DNA from 3 places in the Lachnospira sp. CLA-JM-H23 genome. Region 2 is predicted to be linked to each of the others. Evidence: predicted binding sites of a transcription regulator. Region 2 holds the regulator's gene; each other region holds the start of a gene.
What was found. The regulator HrcA, encoded in region 2, represses chaperone genes, less so after heat shock. The targets are predictions, from matches to a motif close to TGTTAGCACTCNNNNNNNNNGAGTGCTAACA.

Region 1: a site for HrcA is predicted at 7,396-7,426, ahead of WMO42_RS13040 (Hsp20/alpha crystallin family protein). Genes of this name have one in related genera too.
Region 3: a site for HrcA is predicted at 7,991-8,021, ahead of clpB (ATP-dependent chaperone ClpB). Genes of this name have one in related genera too.

Annotation. Positions count from the first base shown of each region.
Region 1 covers NZ_JBBMET010000011.1:17,751-28,919, reverse strand. Annotated here, with positions in the region: gene WMO42_RS13065 (EAL domain-containing protein) at 1-1,900, opposite strand, end outside; gene WMO42_RS13060 (MFS transporter) at 2,020-3,207, opposite strand; partial or broken gene WMO42_RS13055 (sodium:proton antiporter) at 3,309-3,578, opposite strand; fluoride riboswitch at 3,734-3,833, opposite strand; gene WMO42_RS13050 (methyl-accepting chemotaxis protein) at 4,062-5,795, opposite strand; gene WMO42_RS13045 (extracellular solute-binding protein) at 5,850-7,112, opposite strand; gene WMO42_RS13040 (Hsp20/alpha crystallin family protein) at 7,629-8,069, shown strand; gene WMO42_RS13035 (AEC family transporter) at 8,615-9,592, shown strand; gene WMO42_RS13030 (hypothetical protein) at 10,462-10,773, opposite strand; gene WMO42_RS13025 (hypothetical protein) at 10,926-11,159, shown strand.
Region 2 covers NZ_JBBMET010000005.1:160,266-171,434, reverse strand. Annotated here, with positions in the region: gene dnaJ (molecular chaperone DnaJ) at 1-1,109, opposite strand, end outside; gene dnaK (molecular chaperone DnaK) at 1,303-3,183, opposite strand; gene grpE (nucleotide exchange factor GrpE) at 3,374-4,015, opposite strand; gene hrcA (heat-inducible transcriptional repressor HrcA) at 4,033-5,133, opposite strand; gene thrC (threonine synthase) at 5,539-7,026, opposite strand; gene WMO42_RS08165 (hypothetical protein) at 7,405-8,232, shown strand; gene leuD (3-isopropylmalate dehydratase small subunit) at 9,206-9,691, opposite strand; gene leuC (3-isopropylmalate dehydratase large subunit) at 9,783-11,048, opposite strand.
Region 3 covers NZ_JBBMET010000009.1:105,119-116,287, forward strand. Annotated here, with positions in the region: gene asd (aspartate-semialdehyde dehydrogenase) at 1-122, opposite strand, end outside; gene WMO42_RS11930 (metallophosphoesterase) at 275-865, opposite strand; gene WMO42_RS11935 (BMP family ABC transporter substrate-binding protein) at 885-2,819, opposite strand; gene WMO42_RS11940 (GGDEF domain-containing protein) at 2,840-4,615, opposite strand; gene WMO42_RS11945 (DUF4250 domain-containing protein) at 4,925-5,104, shown strand; gene clpB (ATP-dependent chaperone ClpB) at 5,235-7,832, opposite strand; gene queC (7-cyano-7-deazaguanine synthase QueC) at 8,054-8,731, opposite strand; gene folE (GTP cyclohydrolase I FolE) at 8,697-9,284, opposite strand; gene WMO42_RS11965 (radical SAM protein) at 9,286-10,029, opposite strand; gene queD (6-carboxytetrahydropterin synthase QueD) at 10,113-10,535, opposite strand; gene WMO42_RS11975 (ECF transporter S component) at 10,778-11,169, opposite strand, start outside.

The DNA.
Region 1 (11,169 bases), on a different contig from region 2:
CTGTAATCTCTATATTAAGATTAACAGGGTCAATGTCATATTTATCAACAAGCCCGACAAATGTTTCGTATACATCCACAAGATAGAAATCCTTAGTCGATATATTAACCGATATGTGATACTGGTCTTTTCCCTCTTTCTTCCATTCTCCAAGCTTCTTAGCTGCTTTATCCCACATATATCTGTCAAGCTTATATATAAAGCCTGTCTTTTCAAGAACATCAATAAATATTGCCGGAGATAACAGTCCTCTTTCAGGGTGCTGCCAACGCACAAGTGCTTCTGCTCCGTATAAATTACCGCTAGAGTCTACCTGTGGCTGTAAGTACATTTCAAACTCATTATTACTTATTGCCCTCTCGAATTCTCCTATAATTCTTCTTTCTTCAATAGAGCTTTCAAAAAGTCTTTCTGTATAATAAGCTATATTGCTCTTATATTCATTCTTAATAGTTTCACTTGCAAGATTAGCCTTATCACACATAATACTTACAGGCTCTTCCAAATCACTTATATCATAAACACCTGTAAAAATGTGCAGATGAAATGAACTATCTTTAAAATAATCCTGCATCCTGTGAATTATAGATAATATCATATCAACACTGAAACTCTTCTTAGGAATAAGCATAGCAAAACGGTCACTGTTAATTCTTGCTGCTATGACATCATCACTGGCATATTCTTTCATTATCTCTGCCTGCTTTACAAGAACTTCGTTACCTTTTTCTATTCCAAATAATTCATTAACGAACTTAAAGTCCCTTATATTACTGCATAACATACAATATGGCACATCTGCATTTCTATGAAGGATCTTGTATGTTTCTACATAGAACTGATCCTTGTTATAAAGTCCCGTAAGCCTGTCGTGGGTTGCTTTATACTTTTCTTTCTCAAGTGACTGTATGTCTTCTGTCTTATCATTAAATATAAAATAATCGCATACAAAATTATTCTTATCATCAAATATTCTCTTATATACAACCTCATAATATTTCTTAATATCGTGAAAAGATACTGTTGTTTCAGTCTTCATCGTATCTTTTCTGTCACTTCCACGCTCATTAAGCCATTCTGAATATTTTCTCTCAACATCAATATATTCTGTTCCAATATTATAAATATTCTTTAATATGTCATTACAGTATATACATCTTCCTCTGTTATCAAAGCACACAATTCCACTATTCATATCTTTAATAATAAGGGACAGCGTATTCTCTATAAGCTCATTAGGTATATATCTTAACGTGAAATAGTATATAAGCATACACATAATTCCGTATGCCGGCATAGACACATCATATATTGACTGTGACCTTATTGTCACAATGTCAAGAATAAATCCAATCAGAAGTGCTATAAATATTATCTCGTATCTGAAACTGTAGAACTTAGACGAGTTCGCTATCATAAACATAAAGGATAAAAGCAATAATAAGATAACAAGATAATTATATATAAAATGTGCCTTATAAAAGAAATTGGTCTTCACAAATTCTGTTACAATCTCATAATCATTAATCTCTGTTATAGTAAATATCTGATGATTCCATACATTGGCAATAAGCATAACGCTGTCTATTGCTGAAAAGGCAATCATTGCCTCTTTAATAATCTTAACTCCATGAAACAATCCTGTATAATATTGTGTGTAGTACATAAGAAGAATAAGAATCCAGTCAAAGCATATCAATGTAAGGCTCTTGCAAAACGTTGTGATAGTTATTCCTGGAACATATATATACACAAGAAATACTATGCCACAAAATGCTGCAACAGCTTCATATATAAATACTATCTTTGCCAGTCTGCCTTTCTTATTCATTGCTTTATATGAACATATTCCCATAAGAATAATCTCAATAGCAATTAACAATCCATACATTATTCTCATCTGTAATCTGCACTTCCTCACCGTCAGTATAAATATACCTCTTCACTACCATTATTATACATTTATATGCTTTAATTTGTAAATATAAAATCACATAAAATTATATTTCATATAGTCATTTATATATGTGTTTCTTTTCTTCTCATCAACACATTAGTTCCTGACATTATAAGCATACCAGCAGCGTTGAACGCTAATACAAGTATTGCCGCTGTCATTCCTATTCTGTCAGCAAGGAAACCTACTATCTGTGGTGTAACAATTCCGCCTAACGCAGCAATAGCCAGGAATAATGACATTCCTGTTGTTGAACCTTTAATTATATTGCCAACACTTGATACTGTTGTTGGATATATTCCCGCAAAGAAGAAGCCAAGTCCTGCAATAGCTACAGTAATAACTGCAAGATTATGGGTTGCTGTAAGTAATATAAAGAATACTGTTGTAGCAACGCAGTATCCAGATATAAGCTTATTCTTATCAACCTTTGATGATATCTTAGCTGTGAGAAGTCTTCCAAGCATAACCATTATCCAGGTAACCGATACAAGGTTGGTTGCATATGTACTGCTCATTATATCCATACTCTTAAAATATGTTACAAACCATCCATTTACGCAATTCTCAAGTCCAAGATATAAGAATAATAAAAAGCCCATTATATAAAAAATACTATTTTTATAAAACGGCTTTGCATTGCTGTCAGAAGCATTTTCTTTAGCCTTCTTAGACTCTAGCGGCCAATTATAGTCTATTCTCATCCACACATATAATATAACTGATAATGTTGAACCTATAATTATTGTATATGCAGCTGCTCTCCAGCCCAGACCAAAGGTTGTGTAAAGCGAAGTAATGAATGGAGCAATCAATGCACCTGCCGCAAATGTCATATGTAAAAGGTTAAGTGCGGCTGGTCTGCCGTTAGAATTATCATTAACAACTGCATTATTGATTATGCTTACTGAGCCTCTGCCTATTCCAATAAGTATAAATGCTGCATATATAACCGGCACTGGTGGAAGAAATGTTATAACAAGCAGCATTACTGGTATAAATGCTGAAAATATAACAATTGTTGCTTTTCTTCCTATTCGTGAAGCCATCGGCGGATTGACAAAGCTCGCAAGAAGATTGCCTATTGCAAATGCCGATAAAAAACCTCCTGCTACGCTGTAATTAATTCCTGCTTCTTCTATAATATATGGAAGTATTGCTCCAACTAACAATACCATTGCTCCATTTACAAAAAATGAGAAGTAGCACGGAAATAATAATCTGAATTGTGATTTTGCTTTAGTATCCATATTTTCTCCATTCTATTTTGTATTAAACTTCTTTTAACCACTATTAGCTGCTATGAGTCTTTCTTATTTCTAGTAAACTATCTGATTCATCCTAATTCTATCTAACTTTTCTTAAGCAGCTTTCTATAGGTCATATCAATGGCAAATGCACCAAGCGGTGCTGTTATTATTATTGCTAATACTGCTACTGTAAGCACTGTATTGCCACACGCAAGTCCCATTGATAATGGAACTCCGCCTATCGCCGCCTGAACGGTTGCCTTAGGTGTGTATGCAAGCATACAGAATGCCCTTTCTTTCAGCTTCAACTTAGTTCCTGCCATACACAAAGCGACTCCTGCCATTCTGAAAATTAACGGTCCTAATATAATACCTGTAAATAACATTCCAAGCAGTCCCGGCAGCTTTACCTTGCGGCATACCCAGCCTGCAGACATTCCAATTAACATTATCAGCGCTATACTTTTTAACATAACAATCCTCTTTTCTAAATAAATATTAGCGCAAAAAGAGCTGATAGCTCCTGCACTTTGCAGAAGTCATCAGCTTTATAATCAAGCGGTTATGAACGAAAAATTTGGCTATTTCTATCTCGTTCCTGGGAGAACCTCATTCCCAGTAATATTTCATCAACTTGTTAAGTATACAATATTGTTGGAATACTGTCAATATTCGTAGTAATATATAGGCTTTGAAAGGTAAATTTATTCTATAGTCTGCCCATTTTTTAAAACTGGCAGATGAAAATTGTAAATATTTATTATATGATGATGTCGGGGGCAAAAGCCCACGACTTTGATACCTACGAATTGTTCCGTGCTACGCACTCCCACAATTCTCCCCAATATTCAAAATCAGAACTTTGCAAATATGTTAGTACTATTCTTAAGATTCTGGGCAATACCCTTGTTTTCTATCATTTTATTGCTGATATTGACTATATCCTCAACAAGATCCTGTGTGCTTATAGCCGCATTATTAACTCCAGCAGCACCATCATCAACTACTGTTGTTATCGTATTGATGGAATGAGCTATTTCATCCATATTTTTCTTCAGGACATCTGTTTTCTCAACGAATTCATCCATTGCATTCTCTATATATGAAGCATTTTCTTTATATTTCACGCCGCCATCAACAAATGTCTGAAATTCAGGAAGAATAGTCTGCTGAAGATACGAAACCAGATTATTAGCATTATCCGATAGATTATTAACAGCAGCAACAACAACCGAGTTAATACTTTGTATCTTGTTGGCAGTTTCACGGCTTGAATCTGCTAACTGACGAATCTCATCTGCCACTACTGCAAAGCCCTTACCCGCTTCACCTGCTCTGGCAGCTTCTATTGAAGCATTGAGTGCTAACAGATTCGTCTGGCTTGATATATTAAGAATATCATTCGTAAGGTTATTTACCTGGTCAACGCTCTTACTATCTTCTATTGCCTTATTAAGAACATCTAATATATTCCCAACCTTTTCACCTGTCTGAACCATATTATATCTTGCATCACTCTCTATTTTTTCTGCATTTGCCTTCATTTCCTTTGAGAACTGATTAATATCATCTGACTTTATCGCTATAATCTCGACATCTTTTAGTATATTATCAGCATTATCATTAATAGTATTAACAGAAAGCCCTACATCCTGCATAGTTGCAGATAATTCCTCTGTCATAGCAGATAAATCAGAAGCACTGTCATTGGATTTGACAACACTGCCATCAACCTCAGCAACAACATTTTCCATATAGTTAGTATTCTCTATAATCAGCTTTAGTATTTCCTGCAGCTTATCCATAAAAAGATTGATACCGTTACCAAGGTCTGCTATCTCGTCATTAGATATGACTCTTACGCGCTTTGTCAGATCTCCTTCTCCATTATCGATTCCATCAATAATATCCCTGATATCTTTATTGGTTGCAATAATTGGTTTGATAACATACTTCATAACACAGTATATTGCTACAATAATTAATATAACGCTTATAATAATAACTATACCATTACTGACAAGTGAGCTTATATACACACTTGCAAGCCTTTCCCTTGCCTCAGAAGCTGTATCATTGGCATGTGTGCTTAGCACCTCAATATCCTTCTGGATTGCTGTGCTGCTATCACTTACGACTCCGTTAGCAATAGCATATGCTTCCTCATTCTTGCCTAAAGCACTGTATGCCATAATGTTTCCAAGTTCATATTTCATATTATTATAATTACTTACTAATGAATTATATGTATCCATATCATCATTCTGGACATATTTCTTATATTCGTCCAGCTTTTTCTCTAATTCTTCCTGATTATCATTAATCTCACCTACCACTGATATCATAGTATTAAGATCTGTTGCAATAATATGTGATAATCCAAGTGTATGAATAACCTGTATATCATTCTTTATTTCACCAAGATCTGAAACACTCATCATACAATTATCTGTTATATCAGCGGCATTAGAGTTAACAGTTCTTATATTGTTTATAGCCATAACATTACATATTATTGTTAAAGCACCTAGTATAAATACCGGCAATAATATCAGTGTCTTCAGGCTCGTCCTTTTTTTATTATTCATGCTTGTCCTCCAATCTTTTTCACATACAGTAAATCAACTTTGATCATCTTACTGCTACTTAACAGCAGAAGCTGTAATTTCATTAACTAATGTATCCATAACTTCCTGATCTGATAAACCACCGTTATTACCACTAAGTACGGTATTAGCAAACTTCTTACAGGCATCCCAGTAGCTGTTTCCTACTCTTTGCAATGTTCCATACTGGGACTGTGCAATGATTGCCTGTATTGCAGCCACTTTTTTGATTTCTTCTGATTCTGCTGCCTTACTGTTAGATGGTCCCTGATTTTTCTCTTTAAACCTAAGTTCCTGATTCTGCTGATTAGTCAGCCAGTCAGCAAGCCTGCATGCCCATTCTTTATTCTTTGAATAAGAATTCACTCCCATCATCTTATAGCCTGTAAATGAAGACATCTGAACTTCCTTTCCCGCAACTGTATATGTTGGCAGCTTACAGGCACCATAATTCTCTCCCCAGGCTTCCTTTACATTCATAACATCCCATACACCACTTATTCCTGCTATAACATCACCACTTTTAATGTGTTCAGCTATATCTCCGTTAGGCATACTTACAAACCCTGGATTAGCTGCTATACTATTGAGAGCCTGTTTTATAGCTGCTCCAGTTATATCACCTGTCTGCGAATTCCAGTTACATTCATTAGTTATACCATCTGGTTTAATAGAAAGACTAAGTCCTGTATTTCCGAAAAATGTATAAAGATACCATCCTGAATCAAACTCCATAGCAACTTTTTTATTGTTAGCTGCTGCAATTGACAACATTTTATCTAATGACTTAACATCGTCTTCTGAAAAATATTCTTTATTATAATACATAAAATATCCATTATCTGCTGTCATAGGATAGCCGTATAATGTATCATTCAGAGTCGCTGCTTCGACTGACTCCTTTACATTAGCTGCTGCTATTTCATCTGCATTGGGTACCTCTGTCAGAACTCCGCCAGCCGTTAATGATATAATCTGATCATCTGGAAATGAAAACACATCTGCACCATTGTGTACATCTGTAAGCATAACATCACGAACCTGTGAATCTGCCTGGATTTCAACCGTTATATCAAACTCTGCTTCATCTTTATATTGTTCCTTAAAGCTGTCTAGCATTTTGTTCATGACATCCAGACCATCCTTTTCTGTCCACACCTTTAAAGAGACAACTTTATCTGTACCACCTGATAACTCCTCTCTGTTGCCACCTGTTATACCTGCATTACCACATCCAGATAAGACAATAGAAGATATCAAGCCAACAATGCACAATTTCCTTGTTATTCTTTTGTTCATATTAATATACCCCTTTTGTATAAATTTACGTTCTTAATATACCGATTAGAATCTAATAATAAATGTAAAATCGAAATCACAATCCAATTTCCTTTAGATTACTTCACACGAATTTGACAAATCATAATAGAAATTTAATTAACGTACTAATATATTATATATGTTTTAGTATTTATAACAGTATTTGTCAATCATTTTACCTGTTGACAAGCTTATCCTGTACTGTCTTTTCAGTACTTTTGAAAATAGCAGGAATTGAAATAATTATAAACTATTTATAAATTATTAGCACTCGCCTATTGACAGTGCTAATAATTAGGTATATAACATAACCAGAACAAAGGAAAGGGAGTTAAGAAATAGTAATTAAGATAACACCATTCCAGATGTTCCAAAGAAACAAGGTAATAGTTCAGATGAATATGTAATCCTGGGGATTGGTTATTTATATATCCAATCTGAATGAACGAAAGGTTCAGCCGAACAAATAGTTTATTAAAAAAGGAGCGATGACTTATGTTAATGCCTAGTATTTTTGGAGAGAATTTATTTAATGATGATTGGATGAACTTCGGATTTCCTGAAGTTGAAAAAGCTTTGTATGGTAAACACGCCAGCCACGAAATGAAGACTGATGTCAGAGAAACCGATTCCGGCTATGAAGTTGATATTGATTTACCTGGCTTTAAGAAAGACGAAATCAATATACAGCTTGATAATGGATACCTTTCAATCAGTGCCGCTAAGGGTCTTGATAAGGACGAGCAGGACAAGGAAGGCAAGTATATCAGAAAGGAACGTTATGCCGGCTCTATGAGCAGAAGCTTCTACGTTGGTAATGCAATTACTCAGGACGACATAAAGGCTAAATATGAAAGTGGTATTTTAAGACTTTCTGTACCAAAGAAAGCTGCTGAGGAAATTGAAAGTGCTAAGAGGATTGCTATTGAGGGATAATCCGTACAGAAATGTGTGAATTGGACTAATTGATAGTGCACTTAGCATCTGTGACTGCTGTTGCTAATGTAGTCCTTAGCCAAGATATGAGTTGTAATTGAATAATTAAGAAATGCCAGTAACTAAGGTTGAACTTAGAGACTGGCATTTTTTATATTTTGCCATAACAAGATATCCATTATCCCACTCAACTACTTTCGTATATCTCTCCAATTTATCAGAAATGATAAAACGAACTCTTTGATTATTAAATTCAAAAATTGTACACACAGAACACCTAAAACGGAATATAATGGTGTGAACACGCTATTTTATAGGAGTTTGAGATGTTCGAGAATTGCGGGAATTGCATAGCAATGAAGCAATCCGGTTACATCAGCGAGTAGCAAAATTTACTTTTGACACTCTCATCATTTATATTGTATCATTAGATTTAATGATGCCGGTGTCAAAAATCCACGGCTTTAACGCCTACGGATTGTTCCGTGCTACGCACTATTATATTTAATTTTAGCAGAATCAGTATTGTGAAAATGGAGGGCAGTATGGCTATTGTTGTTGCTGAAAAAATAATTGAAATGGTTTTTATAATGCTTTGCGGAATAGTTCTATATAAAACTGGTCTGATTGATTATAAGACTGTTCCAAGGCTGTCAAACATTCTTCTTATGCTGGTTTCACCTCTTATGATATTCCAATCTTACCAGATGGACTTTGATGGACATCTTATGTGGGGGCTTGGTCTTACACTCATTGCAGCTTTAACAACATTTACAGTTATTATAATATTAACAAATATACTAACCAGAAATACTGAATATAGCAAAAACGGTATAAGTATAAGTTCTGATTATAACCTGCAAAAAAACAGAATTCCAGTTGAGAAAATTGCCCTTATATATTCAAATAGTGGTTTTATAGGACTACCTCTTATCAATGGCGTCATTGGCCAGGAAGGGGTTTTCTATATGACAGCTTACCTTACTGTATTCAATCTGTTATTATGGACACACGGCGTTATAGTCATGGGTGGAGCAGGTGACTTAAAAACTATATGCAGGAATCTTTGCACACCAACCATTATAGCCATATTCGCTGGTGTTATATGCTTCGTTACTGGCATAAAAATACCTGCTGTTATAGATAATCCTATTCAATACATAGCCAATATGAATACGCCACTTGCTATGCTTATAGCTGGTTCTAATCTTGCACAGAGCAATATTGTAAGCAGCCTCAAGAGCCTGCGTATGTACTATCTTTGTGCTCTTAAGCTCATCATATTTCCTGTAATCGGTATGATTATTCTTTATATTTTCAACTTCCAGAGCTTTGATTTTAATGTACCGTTTACCGTATTCATAGGAATGGCCTGCCCTGCCGGAGCATCTGCTATTATGTTTGCAGAAAGATATAACAAGGATTCACTTTACGCGACAGAAATATTCGTGCTTACAACTATATTGTCACTCATTACAATACCTTTGTTGTCAATATTTGCGATAAAGCTGTTTGGTCTGTAAGTGAATTATGAAGCCTGTCTGTAAAGTCTATCTATGAAGCACGTCTGTAAAGCCTGTCTATAAGGTATGTCTGTGAAGTCTTTTTATGAAGTCTTAGAACTACTTACTGGAATAATGATTTTGGCAAATACTTATGTATGCAGCACTTGCTCTTGACTGTCTCCTTGCAGTATCAGACTTTGACTTAACCTGTTTTAAACTTGGATATACACCCTTTTCCACTCTCTCAGATTTAACACCTATTTTCTTATAAATACATGCTCTAATAGTTTCTTGTGGATTATCAGGATGATATTAATGCAGATATTATCTGTAAAAAATTTGGCTTTTCCCAGTCTCACTTTTCAAGATTGTTCAAGCAGAATACAGGGGAATTATCTCTTTGAGAACTAGAATTATCGTTTTGATATCCTAAAAAGCCCATAAATAGGGGATTTATATCTGGTAGTGTTACATATCTGTTGTATGCGTAGCACTACCCACAGATTTCCAGAACTGCTCATTACTTTATTGAAGAAAGAATATTATTCCATCTCAATGCCAATGTTATTAAATGTGTCGACTTCTAAATCCGCAAGTATCATATTAACTCTAATATATCAACCATCCGCAACAAATGCTTACACCGCCGTAATACTAGCATTTTTAATTTTAGTCTCTGATAGGTTTTCATTCCACCTGACTGTACATTCTGTTTCATAATGATATTTTATAAAATCAATTTGAGCTTTGACCCGCACTTTTGCCCCTTCCTTATTAAGGCTTAGAAGCTCAGATGATATCCATTTAAACTTTGCCTCTTCATCAGATGGCCACTCATAGCCAGCGATAAAATCACAGCTATATAAGCACTTATCCTCGTGCTCAGCTTATATTTTTTCATCTGTTAAATCTCCCTTTATATTTCTACACTGTAAACGATATCCATGAATCCTGACAATACTTACTATAAGCAGTGCCAATACTACAATATAAATAATCAGGCTCATCATTACCGTGTCAGGAACTTTAAAATTAACAAATGCTATAATCAAGGCAAACACAATGTCGGCAGCAGCTATAAAATACCATTTATGTATATTCCGTTTATAATCTTTAATAAGTTCATTACTATTCATTCCCTTATCATTATAACCAGCATCAAGTTTATAAATGTTAATTGGCATTCTCTCATCATTCATTACTAATCCCTCCGCAAAAAACAACTGCTTAGTTACATATGTATTATACATTATTAATTTGTCGCTTTCTTTATAAAAAATATCACTTTACAATTAGAATTTAAGATATTATGCTATTTTATATTTAATATCATTAGATGGAAGTAAAATGTATGCCAAGACCTATAAAAGATTGTAATAATTTTGAAATAAACAGAAGTATCGTTTATAACGGAAAAGATATTAATTTTCATATGCCATCAATGAGTGCATGTATAAAACATTATGAGATTGGTTTTCAGATATCTGGCAGTCATCATGTATACTCAACTGATGGAGAGTGGGATATTCTCAGAGGATATGTTGGAACAATGCCTCTTGGATTACATCACCAGACCTTTTACTGATGTGTGATAA
Region 2 (11,169 bases):
TTTGGATGTTTGTGTTCCTCTCCTGTAAGTGTCTTATCATATTCCATAAGTGCTTCTTTCTGTTCATTATTAAGCTTTGTAGGAATATCAACAATAAGTGTAATATAATGATCTCCTCTTGTCTGAGGATTTCTTAATGTTGGCATACCTTTACCTCTGAGCCTTACTCTTGTGCCAGAAGCTGTTCCCGGCTTAACTTCATATATAACTTCACCATCAACAGTCTTTACCTTGACTTCTCCGCCAAGAACTGCTGTAGGATAGCTTATTACAACATCTGAGAAAATGTTATATCCATCTCTCTCAAATGCTGGATCTGCTGATATCATTACAGCTACTAATAAATCTCCTCTTGGACCACCATTAGTACCTGGCTCGCCCTTGCCCTGAATACGGACACACTGTCCATTATCAATACCAGCAGGTATATTAACTTCAATTGTCTTCTTGCTGCTTATATAACCTGTTCCATAGCAGTCTGGACACTTTTCTTTAACAATCTTACCTGTTCCGTGACAATCTGGGCAAGGCTGTACGCTTCTCATCATTCCAAGGAATGACTGCTGTGTTACTGTTACCTGTCCACGTCCGCCACATTTCTTACAAGTTTCAGGACTTGTTCCCGGCTTTGCACCTGTTCCGTGACACTTAGAACATTCATCCTTAAGTGTTACATCTATCTTCTTCTTAGTTCCTGTAACTGACTCAGCAAATGTAATTCTTACATTAACTCTTATATCTGCACCACGTCTTGGTCCGTTGCTGTTACGTCTGCTGCTTGAACCGCCTCCGAACATACCACCGAATATATCACCAAATATATCGCCCATATCACCGAAGTCAAAATCAAAGCCGCCACCGCCAGCTCCACCTGCACCGCCTTCAAATGCTGCGTGTCCGAACTGGTCATACTGTCTTCTCTTATCTGCATCACTAAGAACTGCATATGCTTCTGATGCTTCCTTAAACTTAGCCTCAGCCTCTTTATCTCCCGGATTCATATCAGGGTGATACTTCTTAGCTAACTGTCTATATGCTCTTTTAATTGCTGCATCATCTGCGTCCTTAGGCACACCAAGGACCTCATAATAATCTCTCTTTTCTGCCATATAGGTTCCGCCTTTCTATACCCGAAAGGAGTCAGGTACCCTGATACGAGTCCTGACTTCCTTTCTGATTTCATCTATAATTGTCAAGTCTTAAGAAGTCTTTATATAACTCCATAATTAATCATTGTTAATTACATTAACTCTGATATTATAACCTTCAATAATCATAGACCACATCATATATATTACTTAATTATACTTCCTTGTAGTCACCATCTACAACATCATCACCATAAGGTGCGCTTCCCTGTGCATTATCAGCACCTGCGCCAGCTCCCATATCAGGACCAGCACCGGCTGTGCCTGCACCCTGAGTTGCTTCATACATCTTAGCAAAGAGGTTCTGTGCTGATGTCATAAGCTTTTCTTTAGCTGCCTTAATCTCATCAACCTGAGCATCTGTCATATTCTCAGCATCTGTTGATTCAACAAGTGACTTAAGTGCGTTAAGGTCTGCCTCAACATTTGCCTTGTCGTTAGCATCAAGCTTGTCGCCAGCTTCATCAAGAGCCTTCTGTGTCTGGAATACCATAGAGTCAGCTTCGTTACGAACTTCGATAGCTTCCTTACGCTTCTTATCCTGAGCTTCGAACTCAGCAGCTTCCTTAACAGCCTTATCGATATCTTCATCAGACATATTAGAACCAGCTGTTATTGTAATATGCTGCTCCTTGCCTGTTCCAAGATCCTTAGCAGATACATTAACGATACCATTAGCATCGATATCAAATGTAACTTCAATCTGTGGAACGCCTCTTCTTGCTGGAGGTATACCATCAAGTCTGAACTGTCCAAGTGACTTGTTATCCTTGGCAAACTGTCTTTCACCCTGTACTACGTTGATATCAACGGCTGTCTGGTTATCAGCAGCTGTGGAGAATATCTGGCTCTTCTTTGTAGGAATAGTTGTATTTCTCTCGATAAGTCTTGTAGCAATACCACCCATTGTCTCAATTGAAAGTGAAAGTGGTGTTACATCAAGAAGAAGGATATCACCAGCACCGGCATCACCAGCAAGCTTACCACCCTGAATAGAAGCACCGATAGCAACACATTCATCTGGGTTAAGTGACTTGTTAGGTTCGTGACCTGTTAACTGCTTTACTTTATCCTGTACAGCTGGAATTCTTGTAGAACCACCAACTAATAATACCTTTGAAAGTTCTGAAGCTGTAAGACCTGCATCTGAAAGTGCGTTCTTAACTGGCTCAGCTGTCTTTTCTACTAAGTCGTGTGTAAGTTCATCGAACTTAGCTCTTGTAAGTGTCATATCAAAATGCTTTGGACCTTCTGCTGTTGCTGTGATGTATGGAAGGTTGATGTTAGTCTGCATAGCACTTGATAATTCCTTCTTAGCCTGCTCAGCAGCAACCTTTAATCTCTGAAGTGCCATTGTATCTGTAGAAAGATCTACGCCTTCCTTAGCCTTGAAGTCATCTAACATATACTGTGTAATAGCATTATCAAAATCATCACCACCAAGTCTGTTGTTACCAGCAGTAGCAAGAACTTCGATTACACCATCACCGATTTCAATGATAGATACATCGAATGTACCACCACCAAGGTCATATACCATAATCTTCTGCTCGTGTTCATTATCAAGACCATAAGCTAAAGCAGCAGCTGTAGGCTCGTTGATAATTCTCTTAACATCAAGACCTGCAATCTTACCAGCATCCTTAGTTGCCTGTCTCTGTGCATCATTGAAGTAAGCTGGAACTGTGATAACAGCTTCTGAAACTGTCTCACCAAGATAGCTCTCAGCATCAGCCTTTAACTTCTGAAGAATCATAGCTGATATTTCCTGTGGTGTGTACTTCTTACCATCAATATCAACCTTGTAATCTGTACCCATATGTCTCTTGATTGAAGAAATTGTCTTATCAGCATTAGTAACTGCCTGACGCTTAGCAGGATCACCTACTAATCTTTCTCCGTTCTTTGTAAATGCAACTATTGATGGAGTAGTTCTGATACCTTCTGTGTTAGTAATAACAACTGGCTTACCACCTTCCATAACAGCTACGCATGAATTAGTTGTACCTAAATCTATACCAATAATCTTGCTCATAATTATCTTCCTTTCTATGTCTTATATAGACATACTGTTTAATAATATCAATTCTATTTGTTACAAGTGTGTGTATTGTTCTGATAAGCCCTAAGCCTGTAAACGAATTCTTTCTATATCACAACTACCCACATACTTTACTTCTGGTAAAAGCTCATACCATTATACATCAACTAAATATTCTGATGTATTAGTTAGCAACCTTTACCATACTGTGGCGGATAACCACATCTCTATATGTGTAACCCTTCTCGAACTCTTCAACGATAATATTCTCGCCCTGAGAGTCATCTTCCACGTGCATAACTGCATTATGAAATTCAGGATTAAACTCTGAACCAACTGCCTCGATTGGCTTAACCTGTAAGTCTTCAAGCATCTTAATTGTCTGCTTGTAAACCATATCCATACCTTTGGCAAATGGTGTTTGTAACTCTTCCTCTGTCACTGACTTAAAGCCGCGTTCAAAATTATCTACTATCGGAAGAAGTTTCTTTACTACATCCGAAGCTCCCATCTCGAACATTGCTGACTTTTCTTTGTCAGTACGCTTTCTGTAGTTGTCAAACTCAGCCATCTGACGCTTCAAACGATCTTGTAAATCCTCAATCACAGCGTCCTTCTGGTCCTTTTTATTATTTATATCAACTGTTTCCTCCGCTCCTTGCGCATCACTTGCGTTGTCAGATTTCTCTGCCTTCACATCTGCGTCAGACGAGCCCTGAGCTTCTACAGTATCAGCGTCTTTATCTGTATCTGATGTAACATCTGTATCATTAATATTAACATCTGCTTCATCAACATTATTAATGTTATTATCTTTCTTAGACACCTTATCTCCTCACCTTTCTATGATTTCTTGAATACATCATCCAACTGCGTCCTCATATTCTTCAAGGTTTCCACAACCTTTTCATAATCCATACGCTTTGGACCAATAATACCAATTGTACCCTTCATTCCATCCTGTAATTCATATGTTGCTGTTACAACGCTACAGTCTTTCATAGATTCAATCGGTGTTTCATTTCCTATATATACCTGAATACCATTGTTGGAACTACTATCCTGTTCATCAACACTATTGTCATCATCAACAACAAGATCTGACAGGCTCTGCTTTTCCTCCAAGGCATATATAAGCTCACTGGCTTTGGTTGAATCACTAAGTTCTGGATACTTGAATATGTTGGTTGCACCGCTTGTATATATCTTTAAATCATCTGCGCTGCTTATTGTATCAACAATCGCATCAAGAACTTCTTTGACAAGATTAATATGTTCTCCTGCCTGATTTTCCATCTTTGAAACAATGCTCAAATTCATCTGTTCAAGAGTAAGCCCTGTAAGTGTTGTATTAATAAGAATGTTAAGCTTTAACAAATTCTCCTGTGACAAATCCTCGCTTACTGTTATCACCTTATTCCTTATAAGATTGCCTTCCATAACTATTACGGCTAATATCTTATTGGCTTCAAGCTGTGATAACTGAACGAACTTAAGCTTATTGCCTGTTACCTTAGGTGTCGTTACCATAGTTGCATAATTAGTATCTTTGGCAAGAACCTTGGCAACATTCTGAAGAAGCTCTTCTACCTTTTCAACCTTCTCACCTAACATATCCTTCATTGAACTTAATTCCTGTTCTTTAACAGCAACCTCGTTCTCTCTGTTGGTTATGTTCTGTTCTTTCTCAGACATCATATCGTCTACATATAATCTGTAGCCTTTATCTGTAGGAATTCTTCCTGCTGATGTATGTGGCTGAACTATATACCCAAGCTCTTCCAGGTCTGCCATCTCATTCCTTATTGTCGCGGAACTAAGCTTCATGTCTGTGAACTTAGATATCGTTCTTGAACCAACTGGCTCGCCTGTTTCTAAGTAGTTCTTAATGATTGCTTTAAGTATCTTTACTTTACGCTCATCAAGCTGTTCATCAAGCCCCATGACATACCTCCTTTTCTTTGTTGTTAGCACTCAATAATTAGGAGTGCTAATATCAACATAATTAAGGTATCACTTTGCAAGGGTGATGTCAACAATTAATTTAATTTTTTGTATAAATAAATTATAAACTTTATTAAGTGTTTGGAGAAGGGGGTGGGGCTTCGGGCACCAGAAAGCTGATTGGGTATTTCTAAGACTTTCCTTTTGTTGTGGTTATGAGGGACGCAAACGCTCAGACGCAACGTCCTGTTGCGTATTCGCTCCATCGCACATCCGTGTGCGATAATTCTATCAGAATTTCCTATTACATAAAAAACTGCTGTGTAAATCTGGGGCTTTGCCTGATTTACACAGCAGTTTTATTGAGGTTAAAATTATTCTTAATAGAAATTACTTAGGATTAGATTATATTCCTAAGAATTTCTTTACTTCATTGGTCATCTCGCTTACTTCACATACTGTGTTGTGGAGGACTGGAGCTGTTCTGATTTCTTCGATAGCGTTAGGAACTTTTACTTTAGCAAGTTCGCTTAACTTATCTACAAGTTCAAAGTCACCCATTGAAGCATACTTAGGGTCGATTGCTTCCATTACGCTTCTTGTAAACTTGTATGGGCTTGCTGTTGAAGCTATAACTGTCTTAGTTTCGTCCTTAGTGTCTGCCTTGTACTTGTTATAAACTGTAGCAGCTACTGCTGTATGTGTATCTATAACATATCCACAAGTTTCATATAAATCCTTTATAGTAGCAGCATCTTCCGCCTCTGTAGCATAGTTGCCATAGAAATCTGAAAGCTGTGCTTTCATATCAGCAGTAATCTCATACTTACCTGTTTCTTTAAGTGAAGCCATAAGCTCGCTGTTCTTCTCAGCACTGTTGCCTGCTATTCTATAGATAAGTCTTTCAAGGTTGCTTGAGATAAGAATATCCATAGATGGTGATGTTGTAAGAACGAAATCTCTGTTTCTGTCATACTCACCCGTTGTAAAGAAATCGTATAACACCTTATTCTCATTAGAAGCACATATAAGCTTATTAATAGGAAGTCCCATATTCTTAGCATAAAATGCAGCAAGGATATTACCAAAGTTACCTGTAGGAACTACTGCATTAATCTTTTCACCTGCCTTGATTTCTCCGTTAGCAAGAAGTCTTGCATATGCATATACATAGTATACAATCTGTGGAACAAGACGTCCTATATTGATTGAGTTAGCTGATGAGAACTGGAAGCCGGCATTGTTCATAACCTTTTCAAGTTCCTTATCACCAAATATATTCTTAACACCTGTCTGTGCATCATCAAAGTTACCCTTAATTCCAATTACGTGAGTATTAGCACCCTTCTGTGTAACCATCTGCTTTTCCTGAATAGGGCTTACACCGTTCTTAGGATAGAATACAACAATTCTTGTTCCTGGAACATCTGCAAAACCTGCAAGAGCTGCTTTACCTGTATCTCCTGATGTTGCTGTAAGTATTACTATTTCATTTTTAACATCATTCTTCTTAGCTGATGTTGTAAGTAAGTGTGGTAATATAGATAAAGCCATATCCTTAAATGCAATAGTTGCACCATGGAATAATTCTAAGAAATATGCACCCTCTGCCTTAACTAATGGTGCAATCTCTTCAGTATCAAACTTAGAATCATAAGCTTTGTCAATACAGTTCTTTAACTCTTCTTCTGTAAAGTCATCAAGCATAAGCTTCATAACTTCATAAGCAACTTCCTTATAAGACATCTTTGAAAGTTCTTCTAAGCTCTTATCTAATGAAGGAATAGATTCTGGTACGAATAATCCACCATCTGGAGCAAGTCCCTTTAATATAGCCTGTGAGGCTGTTACTCTTACACTATCATCCCTTGTACTTCTGTAAAATAAACTCATCTCTTATTCCACCTTCTTATTTTATTGGGGTGAATCACAGTCAATCTGATGCATAACCGTCTCCCACATACATATGTACCTGCCAGAACAACATCTGGTAAATGGAACAGCTTTATCATCACTAACCGGATTCCTGTTAAAAATGCTTTAAACAGAAACCATTATACAACAGGAATGATACGAAAAACAATAGGTATATTGAATTATTACTAATTTTATCATATAATTTATAGGATTGATAAATATTAGACAATTTCCGGCTGACAGTAATATATACAATATTATTAAGATAGCAATGTATTTATTATAAAATCAAATTAACATATCACTAATATATGATAGCATAATAATCAAGATACGTTAAAGGAGAACCACAACTTGGCTAAAGGTGTTTACAAGACCAATAAAAAAGACGGCTCTGTATATTACAGGGTTTCAATAACATATAAGAATAAACATATAAGTATCGGAAGTTATGATGATGAAAATACAGCCTCACAGGTTTACTGTACTGCTTGCGATATACTTTTTAAGCCTGATATATATTATGTTAATATTGACCTTCATACTTCATCATACGCCGAATGTCATATTGATTTTCCTTATTCTAAGTTCATAAGTCTTATTAATTTCCGCGACAATGGCATATATATTAAGACACCCATATACCTGTGCAACAAGGCATTTTTGTATTTTCTTGAACCCGGGAATACTCTTATATTTTCCATTGATGACCTTTTCTATTATTCACACCACACAATTATGTGCCGCGGCGGTTATTATTTTGTAAATGATTATGGTATGCAGACAAGCATTTTATCAAGATTTGGAATACGCAGTCATTCCGTTAAAGGAAAAGATTACATTTTCAGGAATAATGACGAACACGATTTCAGATATGAAAATGTGTGTGTAGTCAATAAATATAATGGCGTGAGCCAGATTGTAAAAAACGGACGTATAATGTTCCAGAGCAGAATTCACATTAATGGTGATTTTATAATAGGGACTTATGGGACGGAATATGAGGCAGCTATTGCTTATAATAAGGTAGCTGATATGTTAGAGCCTGTATTTCCGGTAAATTATACAAGGAATTATATTGAGGATATATCGCATATTACTTATGCGGCTGCTTATAATAGTGTGAAGATTTCTAAGAGGGTGATTGAGTATGTTAAGTGGCTGGCGGAGAAAGTGAAATAATTGACAATTGGTTGGTTATAAATTCAATTGACAACAGATAGCTTTTAATTGACAACGGATAGCTTTTAATTGACAACGGATAGCTTTTAATTGACAACGGACGCGGGCGGAATAGCCAATATATCAACATCAGGCACGCTCCCGCTACTCTCAAACGCAGCGGATACTAAGGCGGTAAAGGACACCGCCTAAGTACCGGCGTTTTCAAAGCACCTGACTTTTGATATATTGGCTATTCCGCCCGCTGGGTGTCTATTCATTTAAAGGGTATTTGTCTTATTCACTTGGCTTCTTAATAGATAACAGATATAGCAGATATAACAAAATTACATTGTAATTATTTCAACTGGTGTAATTGTGTTATATCTGTTATTTTTATTCCTATATTCTATATTGCAATACTATATTATAACCAGCTAATCTGTGCAATCTACCTACTGTGAACTACAATCGCCAGCAATTAACTATCCCCTTCAGCCTAGAATGTCAGAACTCAATCCATACAGAATATATTCTATAATCTATATTCCCACGACTACACCTATACCCGCCCAACATACAATGTGCAACGGGCTCTTGTCACTAAACTATATGCATCTATCTTATGGGCAAATACATATCATAGGACATACAGATTGCTCTTACCACTAAACAATCTACATCTATCTTCTGCCAGCCAGATATGCTTACAGAGCTTGCAAAACACTTTTACTAAACAATCTACATCTATCTTCTGCCAGCACACAGAAATACAACGAAATAGCGGCTATATATCGTTAATCAGGTACTTTGAAAACGCCGGTACTTAGGTGCTGTCCTTTAGCACCTTAGTATCCGCTGCGTTTGAGAGTAGCGGGAGCGTGCCTGATGTTGATATATAGCCGCTATTTTGTTGTATTTCGTCCGTCTGCCACAAAGCTCAATAGAATTAGAATTATTGTCCATTAAGCAGCACCGGTGTGTAATGCATTTTTTATTTATTATTGATATAATTCACAAGTCCCTCAGCCTTTATGATTTTCTGCATAAATTCTGGGAATGCCTGTCCCTGGAATGTCTGTCCTGTTGTCTTATCTGTGATAACGCCGCTGTCAAAGTCGATAGCTACATCATCGCCTGCATTGATAGCCTTAGCTGCTTCTGGACACTCTATAATAGGAAGTCCGATGTTAATTGAATTTCTGTAGAATATTCTCGCAAATGTCTCTGCAATAACACAGCTTACACCTGCTGCCTTAATAGCTATAGGTGCGTGCTCTCTTGATGAACCACATCCAAAGTTCTTATTAGCAACAATTATGTCGCCTTTATTAACATTTTTCACAAAATCCTTATCGATATCTTCCATACAGTGAGTAGCAAGCTCTGCTGGGTCTGAAGAATTAAGATATCTTGCAGGAATAATAACGTCTGTATCTACATTATCGCCGAATTTAAAAACTCTTCCTTCTGCTTTCATATACTCCTCATTTCCTGTGTATTCGTACACATTTATAATTCATAATAATTATGTATCTTCTAAATATATTCAGTGTGCTGATTACAATATATTATAAACCAAGGTCAGATGGCTGGCTTATCTTGCCTGTAACTGCACTTGCTGCTGCAACAGCAGGGCTTGCAAGATATATTTCTGAATCAACGTGTCCCATACGTCCAACAAAGTTTCTGTTAGTTGTTGATACACATCTCTCGCCTTCTGCAAGGATACCCATATATCCACCAAGACATGGTCCGCAGGTTGGTGTGCTGACAACTGCTCCTGCTTTAATAAATGTCTGTACAAGACCTTCTTCTATAGCCTGCATATATATTTTCTGTGTAGCTGGGATAACGATTACTCTTAAGCCCTTTGCTACCTTTCTGCCTTCTAATATCTTAGCGGCACATCTTAAATCATCAATACGTCCATTAGTACATGAACCGATAACTACCTGATCAATCTTGATATCATCTATAGAATCAACTGTGTGTGTATTCTCTGGAAGATGTGGGAATGCTACTGTTGACTTAATTGTGCTAAGGTCAATATCAATCACCTGATCGTATTCTGCATCGTCATCTGCTGTATATTCAACAAATGGTCTCTTAGAATGTTCCTTCATATACTCTCTTGCAAGATCATCAACAGGGAATATTCCGTTCTTTCCACCTGCCTCTATAGCCATATTGGCAATAGTAAATCTATCATCCATAGTAAGTGTAGATACTCCCGGACCAGCAAATTCCATAGACTTATAAAGAGCTCCGTCAACACCTATCATTCCGATAATATGAAGAATCACATCTTTACCGCTTACCCAAGGGTTAAGCTTTCCTGTAAGATTGAACTTAATAGCTGATGGTACTTTAAACCAGGCCTTACCTGTTGCCATACCTGCTGCCATATCTGTTGAACCTACACCAGTTGAGAATGCACCAAGTGCACCATATGTACATGTATGTGAATCAGCACCGATAATAACATCGCCAGCTACTGTAAGTCCCTGCTCTGGTAAAAGAGCGTGCTCAATACCCATCTGTCCTACTTCAAAGTAGTTAGTAATATCATGCTTTGCTGCGAATTCTCTTACACATTTGCAGTGCTCTGCTGACTTAATATCCTTATTAGGCACAAAATGATCTGGAACAAGTGCAATCTTATCCTTATCAAATACTGTCTTAACAGTCATCTTATCCATTTCATGAATGGCAACTGGAGATGTAATATCATTACCAAGTACGAGGTCTAAGTCCGCCTCAATTAATTGTCCTGCTTTAACTTCAGAAAGACCTGCGTGAGCCGCAAGAATCTTCTGTGTCATTGTCATTCCCATTATAAATCCTCCTTTATCCGCGAAGTATATACTTATATATTTAACGCTTAATCTTATTTATTTTACAGTATATTCCATACATTTGCAAGATATCTGAATTCTATACGTTTTTATGTTTTAT
Region 3 (11,169 bases), on a different contig from region 2:
GAACGTCCACTTGCTGCAACTAACACTACATCAAACCAAGGATGATTTTCAAGTAATGTTATAAATCTCTGACCTACCATGCCTGTACCACCAAGGATACCAACTCTTAACTTCTCGCTCATTATAGTCCTCCAATTATTGTTATTCTAATTGCCTGAAAACAATTTGCGCGTTTTGTCTTTCTGTGACGTACATTTGTTTTTCATTGCTTTGACAATACTATCATAACTGTAATTATATTGCAAGGGCTTTTTAATGATAAATTGTATAAAAATCAATATTCAAATATATACCTGTCATATCCGTTAATTATAGTTGTGTTATTATACTGCTCCTCTCTTTGGAATTCCCTTGAATAATTCAAATGTACATGCCCGTGTATGAAATATTTGGGACTGTATTTGTCAAGTATATCAACAAATGCTTCAAACCCCTTATGTGGATTATCCTCACCATCACCAAGCCCTGCCGCCGGAGAATGTGTAAGCAGTATATCAATGCCTTTCTTTACCTTTATCTTAGGCCACATCATAGCAGCCCTTTTCTTCATCTGATTCTGTGTATACTGGTTAATACCCTTCTTGTATCTGATTGAACCGCCAAGTCCCATAATTCTTATTCCATTGTATACATATATCTTATCTTCTATACATATACAGCCTTCTGGCTCTTTATCTGCATAGCCATCATCGTGATTGCCTCGCACATATAATATAGGCACTTTAGAAAATGAAGCAAGAAATGACAGATAATCTGCTTTTAAATCTCCACAAGACAATATAAGGTCTATTCCTTCAAGCTTCTCTTTTTCAAAATAATCCCACAGGTACTTTGACTCAACATCAGCTAATACTAGTATCTTCATAACCTTTTAACTTTCCTCACTAATCGTTCACATCTATAATTCCCTGATTGATAACAAGCATTTTTGAATTATCATCAAGTTCTTCATATTCTGGTACTCTGCCAACAACATTATCAAGAAGCCAATCCATTTCAATAATCTCATCAGGATCAAGTTCTTCGTCTGGCTTATTGTGCACCTTTCCATCCTGATCCTTTAATTCACCCGTAAATGGCTTGAACTCACCTTTTACTATTGCTTCCCTTATAAGCGATGTAACCTTTTTCGTTTCATCAGGAACTGCACCGCCATATATTATGTCAATTGCACCAGCAGACATACCCCACCAGTAATTAAGTGCTGATACCTTATCTCCTTCTTCTTCCTTCTTCCACGAACCACTTAATATGCTCTGTATAAGCTTCTCGTAGAACACACCCCAGTGCCATACAGGCATTGCCAGATGCTTTACCATACCTGAGTCCGTTACATAAAGACCGAACTTTCTTGATGTCTTCTTAGGTGTTATCATATCCTGATCTGAAATACAGTTAATACCCTGTTCTGCAAATCTTGCTTCTATGTCATTGTCTTTAATGCCACTCCATTCAACATATACCTTAACATCAGGATTTACCGCCCTTGCCCCCATAGCAAAAGCATTAACATTAGCCATAACACCATACAACGGACAGCTTGCAACATAACCAATCTTGTCACTCTTTGCCATAACCCCAGCTATAACCCCCGTCAGATACTTAGCCTCATACATTCTTGCATAATAAGTTCTTATATACTTATGCGATATATTAAGCGAACAGTTAAGTATCTTAGCCTTTGGATGTGCTATTGCCTGTTTAAGACTTGCATACATCATAGATGGCGATGTTACAAATATAAGATCCGTATTATCATCAATAAGCCTCTGGATGGCATTATAATCATCTTCCTTTGGTCTTACATTAGTAATACTGACTGTTTCTATCTGGCTTCCAAAGGTTTCATCAATATACTGTCTTCCCAATTCGTGGGCATAACACCACTCAGATGTCTGTGGTGTATTCTCGTATATAAATCCAACCTTAAGCCTTTTATTAGCCTCTCCTCCTGACCTTGGGAGAAGATAACTTAATATATTCTTCTTGGCTGGCTGTGTTGTAACCGGATCCATTCTTAAATCTACTTCGCTGTTATCTGATAATAATTCAAATTCAGCCCAGGTCTTAGCTACATTTTTATCCATCTGCTCCGGTGTCATATGGCGTACTGTATCATATCCGTGAATATGAATAAATCTTAAAAAAGCATCTCCAACCGGATAATCAAATCTGTCACCGCCTCTTGATTCATAAGCTGTTCTAAAGTTAAGATAACTTGATACCAAATCCCTCTTGTCATCTTCATCCATTGGCTGTCCCGGAGTAATTCCAACAAGCTCCATAAATGTTATGAAGCTGCCCTCTTTGCTAAAATATATATCATTAATCTTGGTAGATTTATAAAAATCCATAAATTCATAATATATCTTAACATCAGGATTGTCAGACTTCCTAGGCACTTTACGGATAACCTGTGCATTTACCGTCACCGCATTAAAATATTTAAGAACACTAACTCTCTTGTTACCCTCAAGAACGTAGAATTTATTCATATATTCATATACTTTAACAGGGTCTCTTATTCCCTCATTAACCTGACTGTCACTAAGTGATGCCCATTTAGCTGAGAACTCACTTCCCCATTCAAGAATAGGCATCCAGTTATCTGCAAATGCATTAGTTCTGCCTGCTGTACATGTACCAACAACAAGCCTTAAAGGTATCTGGTCTATTCCAAGACTTACTTCTGAATCTATCTGTTCTTCATCCATCATACTTTCCATAACTGGAAGATATGGATATTTACCCTTATTGACACACGCATTATATTCTCTTTTTCCAAGCTTAAGAGCACTCATATAATCCTGTACTGACATATTAATCCTCCATTCTTACATTACAACACACTTGCAATAACCTTAGTAAGTGTCATTATATAGTTCTTGTCTGATTCATTCCATCGAAAACCTTTATTGAATGTATCATACGATGCAATTATATTATCTCCTGCCTGATTGGTAAAGTAACTATATATCATTCCACCGATATTACTTTGAATTGTTTCATCATACAGCTTCTTGTTAAATGACTCTATATTCGATGTGTACACAATTGTCATATAGTGGTTCTTATCAAACATTCCTAAGAATTCTTTAGTATTAACTATATCATTAATGTCTGGAAGCTTCACATAATTACCATAATATTCAATAAGCCTGCCAGTTGTTCCATTATATATCCTGATGCCATCAATCTCAAATGCTTTACAGGCTCTCTGTAATACATTATCAAGTACACTGCTTCCATTCTTTATAAGATTAATAGACATATCAGCAACTTCCTGTGCCAATGTTTCACCTTTTTTAATAGGTGCCATAGAAAATCCTTTTCTTCCCATATCATCAAGGAAATCACCGTGTTTCTGTGCATCATATATAATATATCTGTTCTTTCCTTTATTCTTGGCAATATAAAGGCATTTATCAGCCTTATTAAATAATGAGTCATAATCACTTCCATTGTCTGGATATTTACATACACCCATAGAAAGAGTAACATCACAGCTGTTCTCTCCCTGACCTAACTCTGCCCTTACTTTCTGCTTGATAAATGTAAGTATAGAACGCAGCTGGCTTTCCTTAGTTATCCAATTCGTAAATATAAAGAATTCATCTCCGCCAAATCTTCCAACAATACCTCTTCCATTAAGTGCACTGTTAATAATAGCGGCAACTTTTAATATAACTTTATCCCCATACAGATGCCCATATGTATCGTTGACATTTTTAAAATTATCTATATCTATCATAGCCATATAATGTATATCTTTATTAGTTGCAATTGAGTCCTGCACATATTCCTTGCAGGCTCTTTTATTAAGAAGCCCTGTAAAGAAATCCTTCCCCTCCTGTGTGGCATAATAACTGACCTCATTCTGCTTATCAATTGACTTGATAATCCCAATTACAACCCTGTCTCTGTTATTCTTATATGTAAGCTTACAATCAATGTTATATACAACAAGCTTGGACATATCTGTAATAAGCGGTCCTGTAATCTCACCATTAAACCCCTCATTAGCATTACGGACTTTATTAACAAAATCTGTAAAATCCTGCTTTTGTCTTGCATTATTTAGATATTCCATATACACCTTTTCGAATTTATCCAGTGTCATCTTGCATATTATCGTTGCCTTGAAGCTTCTGTATATATATAGGGAAAACATATCTGTTACGGTATCATAATCAAACATATAATCATTATACATTGACAAATATGTCCTGTATTTGTTCACATCATTATGAAGCCTTGTATATTTCTTCTCCATCATAAAAATGTTAACTACATTCATATCTATAACCGCCTCTTCATTAATGATATTCCCATGATTGGCAAGGCTCATATGAACAAGAAAATACTGTCCGTCACCACCTTTTATACACGTTATAATTCTCTGGGACTGACCTGATTCTTTCAGACTCTCACATACATTTTTAAATTCACCCACATAATCAGGATGTATCATCTCTGTGATAATAATATTAACAAGCTTTCCTGCATAATTATAAAAATAGTCATCTGCAAAAAGCACAAGATATGAAGAATTAAATGATGCCATACAATACATCATTGATGATTTGTTATTATAAATATCCTCTGATATTAACATATGTCCCCCATCCGTAAATTCCTATAAAACCACTGCACCCTATAGAAATCCACCTCTTTATACAACCTAAAACCATACAGCATATAAACCATACAATCCTGATATAAATATTGTATTAAATCCGCTAATATTATATTAGTAATTTTGCACTCTATTTATATGAATAATAGCACGTTTTTTATTACTTGTAAACTAATTGTGTATTTATTAACATACATTTCAATTACAATTTGCATATGCCTTTAGAGCGTCGTATTATAATTCTTGTTACCAATATAGACATATAAAATGTATAGAAATGAGGATTTTATGAATAATTTACCTAAAGACCCGGTTATGCTTCTTAGCTTTGTTAACATGCAGTTAAGGGATAATTACAGCTCACTCACAGAATTATGTAAGACTTATATGGTTGACGAGAGCAGTATCACAGACAAACTCACCGCTATCAATTATGTATACAATCCTAAGACTAACCAATTTGTATAATTATTAAAAAAGCTATATGAAGGCTATAACAAATGTCCGATTTATTCAAAACATTTATTACAACCTTACATATAGCTTTCTTTAAGTATATATATTAAATATACCGCTTTAAGTTACCTAATGAAGTAAATTATGATTTCATATCTTTAGCAACTAAAGTACCATTTTCACAATCTATAAGAATCTTGTCCCCTGTCGATACATCGCCGGCAAGTATAAGCTTAGCGGCAAGTGTCTCAACGCTCTTCTGGACATATCTCTTAAGAGGTCTTGCACCATACATTGGGTCAAAACCATGGTCAACGATATAATCTTTAGCTGTATCAGATAATACAACCTTAAGTTCCTTATCTTCGAGTCTTCTGTTGACATCATTAATAAGAAGGTTAATAATACTTCCTATATTATCCTTATTAAGAGGTTTGAACATAATAATCTCATCAAGACGGTTCAGGAATTCTGGTCTGAAGCTGTTACGCAGATCTCCCATAACAAGTTCCTCAACCCCCTCTTTAATATTACCATTCTCATCAATTCCATCAAGAAGGTAGGTTGAACCGATATTACTTGTAAGAATTATGATCGTATTCTTAAAATCTACTGTCCTACCTTGTGAATCTGTTATACGTCCATCATCGAGAACCTGAAGAAGCACATTAAATACATCAGGGTGGGCTTTTTCAACCTCATCAAACAATACTACTGAATATGGTTTCCTGCGGACTGCCTCTGTAAGCTGTCCACCTTCATCATATCCTACATATCCTGGAGGAGCTCCGATAAGTCTGGATACTGAATATTTCTCCATATACTCCGACATATCAAGCCTTATTATATTATTCTCATCATCAAACAGACTCTCTGCAAGTGTCTTTGCAAGCTCTGTCTTACCTACACCAGTTGGTCCTAAGAATAAGAATGAGCCAATTGGCTTGCTTGGATCTTTAATACCAGCTTTAGACCTGATAATAGCTTCTGTAACCTTGGTTACAGCCTCGTCCTGTCCAACAACTCTCTTATGAAGAGTTTCATCAAGATTAAGTGTCTTCTGCCTTTCTGACTCACTTAACTTGGCCACTGGAATACCTGTCCATCTTGATATAATCTTAGCTATTTCTTCTTCTGTTACATTCTCGTGTACTAAAGAATCATCGCTTCCATCTTTCTTGGCCTTGGCTTCTGCTTCTTCAATCTGCTTTTCTATCTGTGGCAGCCTGCCATACTGAAGCTCTGCTGCTTTCTCAAGATTGTATTCTCTCTTTGCCTGTGCAATCTGGTTATTAACATTTTCAAGTTCTTCTTTTAACTTGCTGATATTATCAACCTTTGTCTTGTCAGAATCCCATTTAGCCTTCTGTATGCCAAATTCTTCCTTAAGTTCTGATAACTCTTTTCTTAAAGCTTCAAGTCTTTCCTTACTAAGATTATCAGTTTCCTTCTTTAAGGCTGCCTCCTCAATTTCAAGCTGCATAATCTTACGCTGCATTTCATCAAGTTCTGCCGGCATTGAATCAAGTTCTGTCTTAATCATTGCACACGCTTCATCTACAAGATCAATTGCCTTATCTGGAAGAAATCTGTCTGTTATATATCTGTCTGATAACACAGCCGCACTTACCAAAGCACCATCATTAATCTTAACACCGTGGAATACTTCGTATCTGTCCTTAAGCCCCCTTAATATAGATATTGTATCTTCAACTGTTGGCTCATCAACCATTACAGGCTGGAAACGACGTTCAAGTGCTGGGTCTTTTTCAATATACTGTCTGTGTTCATCAAGTGTTGTCGCACCTATACAATGCAGCTCACCTCTTGCGAGCATTGGTTTAAGCATATTACCAGCATCCATAGAACCCTCTGTCTTACCAGCACCTACAATTGTGTGAATTTCATCGATAAATAATATAATCTGGCCTTCTGACTTTTTAACCTCATCAAGCACAGCTTTTAATCTTTCCTCAAATTCACCTCTGTATTTAGCACCAGCCACAAGTGCACCCATATCAAGAGCAAATAACTTCTTGTCTTTAAGGCTCTCTGGCACATCACCTTTTACAATTCTTTGTGCAAGCCCTTCAACAACTGCTGTCTTACCTACACCTGGTTCACCGATAAGAACCGGATTGTTCTTAGTCTTTCTTGAAAGAATTCTTATTACATTCCTTATTTCCTGATCTCGTCCGATTACTGGATCAAGCTTGCCGTCGGCTGCTCTTTGCACCAGATCCGTAGCGTACTTATTGAGTGTATCGTAAGTTGCCTCTGGATTGTCTGATGTAACTGTCTGGTTGCCTCTTACAGTAGCAAGTACTGAAAGAAAGCTCTCCCTGTTAATTCCATATGTCTTAAAGAGCTGCTTTATTGCTCTGTTAGGTGCTGCTATAAGTGCAAGCATCAAATGCTCAACTGACACATAAGAGTCGCCCATTCTCTTGGCTTCATCTTCTGCATTGACAAGTACCTTATTAAGGTCATTGCTTATATATAACTTAACATCACCTGATACCTTATTCTTCTGATTAAGAAGTTGTTCAATATTCTTTAAGAAAATATCTTTATCAATATTCATCTTCTCTATAAGGTTAGCTATAAGACTATCTTCAATAGTCATAAGGCTATAAAGAAAATGTTCCTGATCAATCTCCTGATTACCATAATCATAAGCTATCTTCTCGCAGTTATTAATCGCTTCGATTGATTTCTGTGTAAACTTCTGAATGTTCATACAATTCACCTCTTTCTTAACCCCAATTATTGTTCCCTTGGAAATAAAGATTATCAGATAACACTTTAAAGACCAATTGTAATTCTTTGAACAATTTTTCATTACTTTTCTTCTAAAATGCTCTTTTCTCATTTCCTATTACAGGTTATATCACTTGTTGTTAGCACTGTCAACAGGTGAGTGCTAATTATTTTATAAAAAATATATAAACCCTGCGTTTTTTATAACGCAGGGTCTTTTACTCCATTAGCCTCAAATGCCTTAGCTCTGTCTATACACGTTCCACACACGCCGCAAGGCTTATCTGCTCCTTCATAACAGCTCCATGTATATTCATAAGGGACTTTTAAATCAAGTCCGATTTTTACAACTTGTGATTTTGTCTTATTAATAAATGGAGCTTCTATCTTTAACTGCTTACCACTTCCAAGATATATCGCTTCATTCATTGCCTTGTTAAATTCATCACTACAATCAGGATATGCACTTCCTACCGCGTCATCACTGTGTGCCCCATAATATATAACCTCACACCCTTTAGAAAGTGCTATGCTTGCCGCACTTGAAAGGAACAAGCCATTGCGAAACGGAACATAAGTTGACACAGGACTTCCGTTAGTCTTTTTAATCTGTTCTGCATAAGACTCCTCTGGTATCTCTTTATCAGAATGTGCAAGCAATGAACAATCACTATACTGGAATATCTTTTCAAGATCCAATGATATATGCTCAACACCATAATATTCAGTTACCTTATCAGCTGACTCAATTTCCTTTGTGTGCCTTTGTCCATAATATATTGACAGTGCCACAACATTTTCCGCACCATACTTATCGACTGCTATTCCAAGGCACGTTGTACTATCAACGCCACCACTGCATAAAACCATTGCTTTCATTAGAAAACCTCCCTCTTAATGTCTGTGTATATGTTTTTGTGTTGGTCTTTTTTATTCCTCTTGCTGTCATACAGCTGTGACAGCCCTCTATGAATACAGCAACATCTTCTGAACCTGTTACTTTGCATATTACATCTGCTATGTCTGAACCTATACGTTCCTGTAACTGCAATCTCTTTCCTACCATATCAGCTATTCTAGCTATCTTGCTAAGACCTATAACCCTGCCTTTAGGAACATATGCTACTGTCACTTTCATATCGTACATAAGTGCAATATGATGTTCGCAATAGCTGAATATATCTATATCTTTTACAACTACCATATCACCGTATCTTGATGTGCCCTCGTCATCCACATCTTCTGCAAATGTCTTATCAAACATATCCGCTATTTCATCATTAGAATACTTCATTCCTTCAAAGACTTCTTCATACATTCTTGCAACTCTGTCAGGTGTTTCTTTCAGTCCTTCTCTGTCCGGATCATCTCCTAATGCCTCAAGAATTCCTCTTATATGAAATCTTATAGCTTCTGAATCTATTTGTTTCAATTTATACTCCTTTCTTATCTGGCGACCAGATGAATTTGTGGAGCTGGAGCTGTACTCTTGCCCCATTAATCAAATTATCCTTCATAAAATCCACGATTGTTACAGGTTCAATCTTTCCAAATACAGGACTAAAATATACATAGCATTTTTCTGTAAGATTATATTGTCTTATTATTTCTAATGCTCTCTTTAAATCTTCTTCACTGCTTACAACAAATTTAACAGTGTCCTGACTTTGAAGGTTGTTAAAATTATCAAGCTTCATATATTGTTCCATATTGCTTCCAGCAAGCTTGTAATCTGCTGTCATTGATAATCTTTCCATTTCATCGTTAACCTTATCATAAATATCGTTTATGACCTGACCATTCATAGCTGTAGTAAGGTTATCCTTAACATTTTCTCTTACCTTATTAATATCAATGCTTCCATTGGTTTCTATCTCAACATTTCTGCCACTAATCAGAAGCTGTGCTATAAGCTTGTCTATCCCTGCCTGAATAAGCGGTTCTCCACCTGTAAGTGTAACATTGTCAATCTTAACATCTTCCACTGCCTTAACAATATCAGACACACTCATCTTAGCTGCCTTAGCATTAACATCATTTGCCCATCTGGTATCACAGTAACTGCAGTCAAGATTACAACCTCTGAACCTTACAAATACAGCAAGTTCTCCTGCTCTTACACCTTCTCCGTTAATGCTAGCAAAATGTTCTACGACATTAAATATCTGTTCGCTCATATGTTCCTCATTTCTGTATATATTATATTTATGTATATACATCTAATCCTATTTCTGCGTACCTTGCATTTATGTATATACGTCTAATCCTGTGTATAAGAGGCAGCATTATTTGGTGTCTCATAAACAGTTATCTGTTTCACCCTGTATCCTCTGCCGATCATTTTATCATAAAAATATTTCGCCATATTCTCTGCTGTTGGTCTGAAAGTAAACTGTATTATCCTGAAATTCTCATCCTGTAAAGCCTTCAGTGTTGTTTCCTTTAAACTGCCAGTTTCTATAATAAGGCAATGGTCTAAGTAATCTACGATTTCCTTTAAATCTTTCTTTAAATCTCCAAAGTCAACATACATTCCTCTGTTCTGTCCTGTTGTTTCAAGTTCATCACTTGATACCTCTGCTACAACTCTCCAGCGGTGTCCGTGTATGTTACTGCATTTGCCCTCATAGCCGTATAAGAAATGTGCGGCATCGAAGCTGTGTTCTGTTTTTAATGTGTACATATCTGCTCCTTAGATTTTCTATCAAAATTTCCTATTAAATAAAATGGCGTGCCAGTTACCTCACAACTGACACGCCATTTTAATGGTTCTATCTGATCACAACGCATATTATCATACATTGCATATTATACAGATTTTAAGTTTTGAAGCCCTGGTTTTATTTTAAGACAGGATGGTACAAACGAACTGTCTTTTATTATTCATACGAAAGAATAACAGAATTATTATCTGTTGTCAACATTTTATAAATCTCTTAACATATCTGTCTTCTTCATAACTGGTCTTAAGGCAATATAAAGTATTGAAGCTACAATTACTGCTATAATAGCATTAACTGTTGTTGTTATCGCACCAATCTTTGCAAGTGCCTTAGCTAAATCCTGAGGTACTCCAAGAAGATATGTCTTGTAGAAGTAACCAACTACAGGGTCTGCCACAATATTGAAAGCCATACCGCATATGCTTGAAACTATTGTTGCTACAGTAATATACTTAGCAGAATGCTCCTTTGATATCTTGAATAACTTATGTGCTACAAATCCTACAATAAGACCAATGCATAATTTTAATATAAATGTCTTAGGTGCACTTGTAACATAGGCTGTTGTAAGATCACTTATTGTCATACCCACAG